One region of the Exiguobacterium sp. s189 genome, then DNA from elsewhere that is predicted to be linked to it. Evidence: predicted binding sites of a transcription regulator. Region 1 holds the regulator's gene; the other holds the start of a gene.
What was found. The regulator Rex, encoded in region 1, represses fermentation and respiration genes when NADH is low (regulators of the CRP and FNR family bind a similar motif). The targets are predictions, from matches to a motif close to TTGTGAAATATTTCACAA.
Positions count from the first base shown of each region.

Region 2: a site for Rex is predicted at 1,487-1,504, ahead of cydD (thiol reductant ABC exporter subunit CydD). Genes of this name have one in related genera too.

Region 1 covers NZ_JACSKM010000009.1:102,371-105,793, reverse strand. The annotation lists gene KNO99_RS11885 (ABC-F family ATP-binding cassette domain-containing protein) at 1-1,677, opposite strand, end outside; gene KNO99_RS11880 (redox-sensing transcriptional repressor Rex) at 1,828-2,484, shown strand; gene tatA (twin-arginine translocase TatA/TatE family subunit) at 2,484-2,702, shown strand; gene tatC (twin-arginine translocase subunit TatC) at 2,706-3,423, shown strand, end outside.
Region 2 covers NZ_JACSKM010000001.1:403,191-406,613, forward strand. The annotation lists gene cydD (thiol reductant ABC exporter subunit CydD) at 1-1,459, opposite strand, end outside; gene KNO99_RS02045 (Crp/Fnr family transcriptional regulator) at 1,582-2,271, opposite strand; gene KNO99_RS02050 (glycoside hydrolase family 31 protein) at 2,385-3,423, opposite strand, start outside.

The sequences.
Region 1 (3,423 bases):
GGCACGCTGTTTTTTCACGACGACCTGCTTCGTCTCTTCACGGGCGAGTCGCGCGAGTTCTTCGAGTTCTTCTTTCTTCTCGACGTAGTACGAATAGTCACCGAGATACTCGTCGATGCCGTTCGGCGTGATTTCTAACACACGCGTCGCGAGACGATCGATGAAGTAGCGGTCGTGCGAGACGAAGAGAATCGTACCTGGATAGTCGAGAAGGGCGTTCTCTAAAATCATTTTCGAGTCGAGGTCCAAGTGGTTCGTCGGCTCGTCCAGGATGAGGAGGTTCGGTTGCTCGAGCTTCAGCTTGGCCAACGTGAGACGTGCGCGTTCGCCGCCTGATAATTCATGGACACGCTTCATGACATCATCGCCGCTGAAGAGGAACTGTCCGAGAAGACTCCGCACTTCTTGCTCGCGCATGAGCGGCCAGTCGTTCCAAATCTCGTCGATGACACGGTTCGCGTCCGACAAGTTCTGCTGCTCCTGATCGTAGTAGCCGATCTCGACGCCGGTCCCGTAGCGGATATCACCGGTAAGGGCGGCTTGTTGTTTCGTCAACACTTTGAGAAGTGTCGACTTCCCGACCCCGTTCGGACCGACGAGAGCGACGGATTCCCCGCGCTGTAGCTGGAAACGGAGATTTTGGGCAATCGGTTCTTCATACCCGATGGCGAGGTCACTCGCGCTCAACACATCGTTTCCGCTCTGTCGTTTGATGGAGAACGAGAGGACCGCACTGCGTTCGTCACCGTCCGGAGCATCGAGACGATCGACTTTCTCCAGACGCTTCCGTACGCTTTGCGCCCGTTTCGTCGTCGTCGCCCGGGCGATGTTTCGCTGAATGAAGTCCTGCATCTTGGCAATCTCTTCTTGTTGCGACTCAAACTGCTTCTTCTCTTGTTCGTAGAGAGCGGCCTTTTGTTCGAGATACTTCGTGTAGTTCCCGACGAAGCGGCGGCTCCGATGACGTGACAGCTCATAGACAACCGAGACGACGCGGTCGAGGAAGTAGCGGTCGTGGGAGACGATGAGGACGGCACCTTTATAGCCGCTCAAGTACTTCTCTAGCCAGGCGAGCGTCTCGATGTCCAAATGGTTCGTCGGCTCGTCCAAGATGAGCAGGTCGGGACTTTGAAGGAGCATCTTCGCCAAGGCGAGACGCGTCCGTTGTCCCCCGGAGAGCGTGTCGATCCGACGTTCGAAGTCGTCCGGATAGAAGCGCATTCCGTGAAGGACCGAGCGGATCGTCGCTTCATACTGGTAACCGCCGCGCTCTTTGAATGTGTGCTGTTCTTCATCGTAAGAGGAGAGGAGGCGTTCGTACGCAGCGGCGTCGTTTAGAATCCGTTCGGATCCCATGTCGGCCTCCATGCGACGGAGCGTCTTCTCTTGCTCGATCAAGTCCGTGAAGACGGTGAGCATCTCGTTCCAGATCGTCTCGTCGGATTCGAGCCCTGAGTCTTGGGCGAGATAGCCGATGGTGACGTCTTTTGGCTTCATGATGTCCCCGGAGTCATAGTTGTATTCACCGGCGATGACTTTCAAAAGCGTTGACTTCCCAGCCCCGTTTCGGCCGACGAGGGCGACGCGTTCGCCTTCTTGGATTTCGAGTTTGACGTTTTCTAAAATCGGCTCGACGCCGAAGGATTTGGATAAGTTATTGACTTGCAGTAGGATCAAGTGAAAAAACCCCTTTCTCTCTATTTAGTATACTGTATTTTTCAGCGATTTTAGGTATATTCGTTGAGTGGTCATGTGAATTCGTTTACAATCAAGGTGTATGAAATTCAGATTCGTTTGTAACGTGTCGTAAAAAGGAGGCTCTTTCCGTTGAGTCAAAACGAACCAAAGATTCCACAAGCGACAGCCAAACGGTTGCCACTATACTATCGATTTATTCAAAGCCTGCACGCGTCAGGTAAACAGCGTGTCTCTTCAGCAGAACTGAGTGAGGCGGTCAAGGTCGATTCGGCTACGATTCGCCGTGATTTCTCGTACTTCGGTGCGCTTGGTAAAAAGGGATATGGCTATAACGTGCAGTATCTGTTAGACTTTTTCCGAAAGACACTGAATCAGGACGAGATTACGAATGTCGCCTTGGTCGGGGTCGGTCACCTTGGGACGGCATTCGTCAACTATAACTTCCTTAAAAACAATAACACACATATCGTCGTCGGGTTCGACGCAGACGAGACAAAAGTCGGCACGACGATGTCAGGCGTCCCAATTCATCACGTCGATGAGATGGAAAAAATTATGAAGCAAAACAAGATTGACGTCGCCATTTTGACGGTACCTTCTGCCTATGCACAGTCCGTCGCAGACGACTTGGTCCGTTTCGGTATCAAGGGCATCTTGAACTTCACACCGGCACGACTTACCGTACCGGACACGGTTCGCGTCCATCACATCGATTTGTCGATTGAGCTGCAGTCACTCATTTACTTTATGCAACACTATCCAACCGCTGAGGGGGTCCATCAATAATGGAATTACTAGCATCATCACTCGTCGTCGGGATTCCGGGTGGGGCGAGTCTATTCATCATCGCCATCATCGCGCTCATCATCTTCGGACCGAAGAAATTACCGGAGTTTGGTCGCGCGGCCGGACAAACGCTTCGTGAGTTCAAAAATGCAACGAACGGCATGATGAACGAGCACGACGAGAACGACAAGAAAGCTATCGAAAAGAAAGAGCAGTAAGCCATGAATCATCAACCTGATCAAGAGCGGGAACTCACCGATCACTTGACAGAGCTGCGGAGACGACTGATGCTATCTGCATTTGTCGTCTTTGCCTTCTTTTTGATGGCTTTGCCGAGTGTCAAATATGTACTCGCGTACTTGCAAGAAGATCTCGTCGAACGCGGGCTCGAACTGAACGCCTTTGGGGTCGCGGACCCGCTCATGATTTACTTGAACTTGGCGCTCATCATCGGCCTGATTGCGGCGAGCCCATTCTTACTGTATCAAGTGTGGGCGTTTGTCGCACCCGGTCTGCATCCGAATGAACGGAAAGGTACCCTTGCCTATATCCCGATCATCTTCGGATTGTTCTTGATCGGCCTTGCGTTCGCCTACTACTGGTTATTCCCGCTCGTCCTCGATATCTCGACGGACCTCGGGCAAGACCTCGGACTCGAACAAATCATCGGGGCGAACAATTACTTCACGTTCTTGTTGCAACTGACGATCCCGTTCGGTCTATTGTTCCAATTGCCGGTCGTGACGATGTTCTTGACACGGATTGGTGTCGTGACACCATACTTCTTATCGAAGATTCGTAAGTATGCGTACTTCGCGCTATTCGTAGTCGCGGCATTCATCACACCACCGGATTTGACGTCGCACCTTATGGTGTCATTGCCACTCTTCTTCCTATATGAAATCAGTTTATCGATTTCACGCGTCGCCTACAAAGGGG
Region 2 (3,423 bases), on a different contig from region 1:
AGAAGGCCCGGGCGAGCGCGAGACGTTGTCGTTCCCCACCCGATAGACCAAATCCGCCTTCTCCAAGCTCCGTCCAGATTCCGTTCGGTAATTGATCGATGACCTCAGACAGTCCTGCCGCATCGGCTGCTTCCCGTAACGCGTGCTCCTCGGCCTCTTCACCTAAGGCGATGTTATCGGCAAGTGTTCCGGCGAATAGATAAGGGTTTTGCGAGATATAGGCAATGTTTCCATACCAGGCAGACTCGTCAAACGACTGAAGTGGTTCACCATCCACGAGGACACGTCCCGATTTCACCTGTAGAAGTCCGGAGATGACGTTCAGTACTGTCGTCTTCCCGGAACCGCTCGCACCGACTAAGGCCAGGTGGGTACCGGACGGAATCCGACCGCTCAACGGTTGAAGTGCAAAACGTCCGCCTGCATATTCGAAGGAGACGTCTTCGAGTTCAAGGCTTGGTGTTCGTGAACCCAGTGACTTTGTTCCCCATTCGATGCGGTCATCGGGGGCGTCTAATACCTCAAAGATTCGGTCGGCTGCGCCCATACTTCCACGTCCTGTATGGAAGGCACTTCCTAAATCTTTAATCGCTAAATAATACTCTGGCGCCAATACGAGAATCAAAAAGCCAGAGAAGAACGTGAGGTTCTCCCACACGACCATCTGTAAGGCGACTTCTAACGCGACGACTCCGGTACTGAGCATCGAGATGAACTCGAGCATAAGTCCCGATAAGAACGCCGTCTTCAAAACGACCATCGTCGCATCCCGAAAGTCGAGACTACTCTTCTCAATCGCCTTCGCTTCTTGCTCCGTGCGATTGTAAAGTTTGAGCGTCGTCAATCCTTGTAAGACATCTAAAAACTTACCGGAAAATTGATTCATCTTCTCCATCTGTTCTTCCGATTTTTTCTGGGTCGCAATCCCGATGATGATGAAGAACAGCGGAATGAACGGTGCAGTGACCATCATGATGACTCCTGAAATCCAGTGTTGGCTGAAGACGACGACCAAAATGAGGAGCGGGATGATCGACGTTTGGATGACTTGCGGCCAATATTGACTGAAGTAAGCGTCCACCTCGTCGACAGCATCCATGAACACACTGACCTTTTTACCTGATTGTCCTGTCAAAGATGACTCGACCGGACTCGTGGCGTACCGCTCCAACAGTTGAAGACGTAACGTCTGTTTTGCCTTTTCGGATAAACTCGCACCGATGCGTCCTGACACGTATCCAAAAAGCGCTCGTGCCAATAAGGCAACGACGAGCCATAGCAAAGCCGGAAGGATGGCTTCGAATGATTCATCCTTTAAAAAGATTCGGTCGACGATGTCGACGATTAAATACGCTTGCGCCAAAATCGATAGTCCAATCATGACCGCGGATAACACGAGTCCGATGATGTGACCCCTTTCGGCGAAAGCAAGGGCTTGCAGTCGTTTCACTGCATTCATCCTTTCTCTATTTACAATTCCATTGCTTTGTGAGATTCATCACTAATTATACAATATGCCACGTGTTGAAGCGAACGCCCCGCTCGTCTGAACATGTAAAAGACGCCCTCATCTGAGTGGCGTCAATCGAAGTCTTGTTCAAAATATTCAGGATGCCCGATCACAAGTTGATGGGCGTCGATGCGCAGTATATCTTCTTTTCGAAGCTTGGCTAAAATCGTCGAGACCGTCTCCCGGGACGTACCGGACAGACGAGAAAGTTCGATTGCCGTGAATGGGCATCGGACGCGAACACCTTGTTCGTCCGGTTCCCCTAAATCTTCAATTAAGAAATGGAGCGTATTGATGACACGCTCTTTCGCACTCGGTGTGATGATTTCTTGGACACGCCTTTCATGCAAATCAAGAATACGATTCATCTGGCCAATGATATAGAGCAGCATGCTCGACTGCGTGGACACGAACCACTCAAAGCGATCCGTCGGGATGTAGATGACCTCAATGTCCGTCACCGCTTCAGCCGTATGCCGATAGTCTTCCCCTGTGAATAAACCGTTGTATGGGAAAAATTGTTTCGGTTTCACGTAATCGGCGTAATGATGGGTCGCATTCTCGTTCATCCGTTCGAGTTTGATATAACCGCTCATCAAGAAATACACACGCTCCCGCGGGTCCCCTTCCATGAACAACAGTTGTCCTTTCCGATACGTCCGGCAATAGACGTGCGGAATCAACTGTTCAAGCGTACGACTCGGACATGTTGCAAAAAGTGTCAACTGACGTAAATCGTCAATCGTCCACATGTGTCGCATGTTCATCCCCTCATTTCTATTCTTCTATCTTCAGTATAGTGGGATTTTCAATGAAAGCGCTCTCTAAATCCGACAGTTTTCTGACATGACAAAAGGGGGTCTCCCCCCTTTTGTCAGTCCAACATCAGTTCCAATAGCGCGTCCTGTAAATCACGATCGAGTTCTAACGCATGGAGGTCAAACAGCCATGCCTCGAGACGCGTCTTCGTGGTCGCCATTTGATACAGACGATCTTTCAAGTCATAAGCGATTTCGGCGCGGTCTAAGAACCGATAGAGACGGTCGAGTCGATGCGCGTTCTGTGTCAGATCGACCGGAAGCGTCACAGTCTGCTCCTGTTTCCATTCACCGAGTGGAATGTGTAACGTCTGCGTCTCCGCATCATAGTCCCCTTCTCCGACGACCCCGCGGACTAGAATCGTCAACGTTCGATTCGCCGGGACGAGTGTCAAATCACCTGAAGTCTCGATGTGAAGCGTACGTGCTTCCCAATCGAGCGTGAACGTCGTTTCGAGCGACGACCCTGTCTCATAATCACGGCTTTCCCCGTCATCTTCGTACATCGTGAACGTGTTCGAGGCACCTGGAAAGACGAGTACTTCTAGCTCGCTCGGGTTCCCCGTTTCGTTCGCATGCGGTTCATGCGGCATCATTGGAATGATGGCACCCGCTTTGGCGAAGACCGGTTGCCCTTCGAGTTCACGGAACACACGAATCGACTTGTCGCCTTCATAACGATGACCCGTGAAGAAATCGAACCATTGCCCTTTCGGCAACCACACGTTCGCACCCGCGACATGGAGCTGTCGATCCATCGGTGTGACAATCGGGGAGACGATGAGTTCACTTCCGAAATAAAACTGATTCGGCACCTGATAAGCCGCTTCATCATCGGGATGTTCGATATACATCGGTAACACGAGTGGCAACGCTTCTGCATGGTTCCGATAGTTCATCGTATACAAATAAGGAATGAGTTGATGACGCAGGCGTAAGAATCGCTTCATCGACTGTTCGGCTTCGATTCCGAAACGCCAAGGCTCTTTTCCGTTGAACGTGCTGAACGTCGAGTGGAGGCGCATGATTGGACTGAACACTCCGTATGCGACCCAACGCGCCGCGAGCTCATCGTCTTTTTTACCACGATGATGC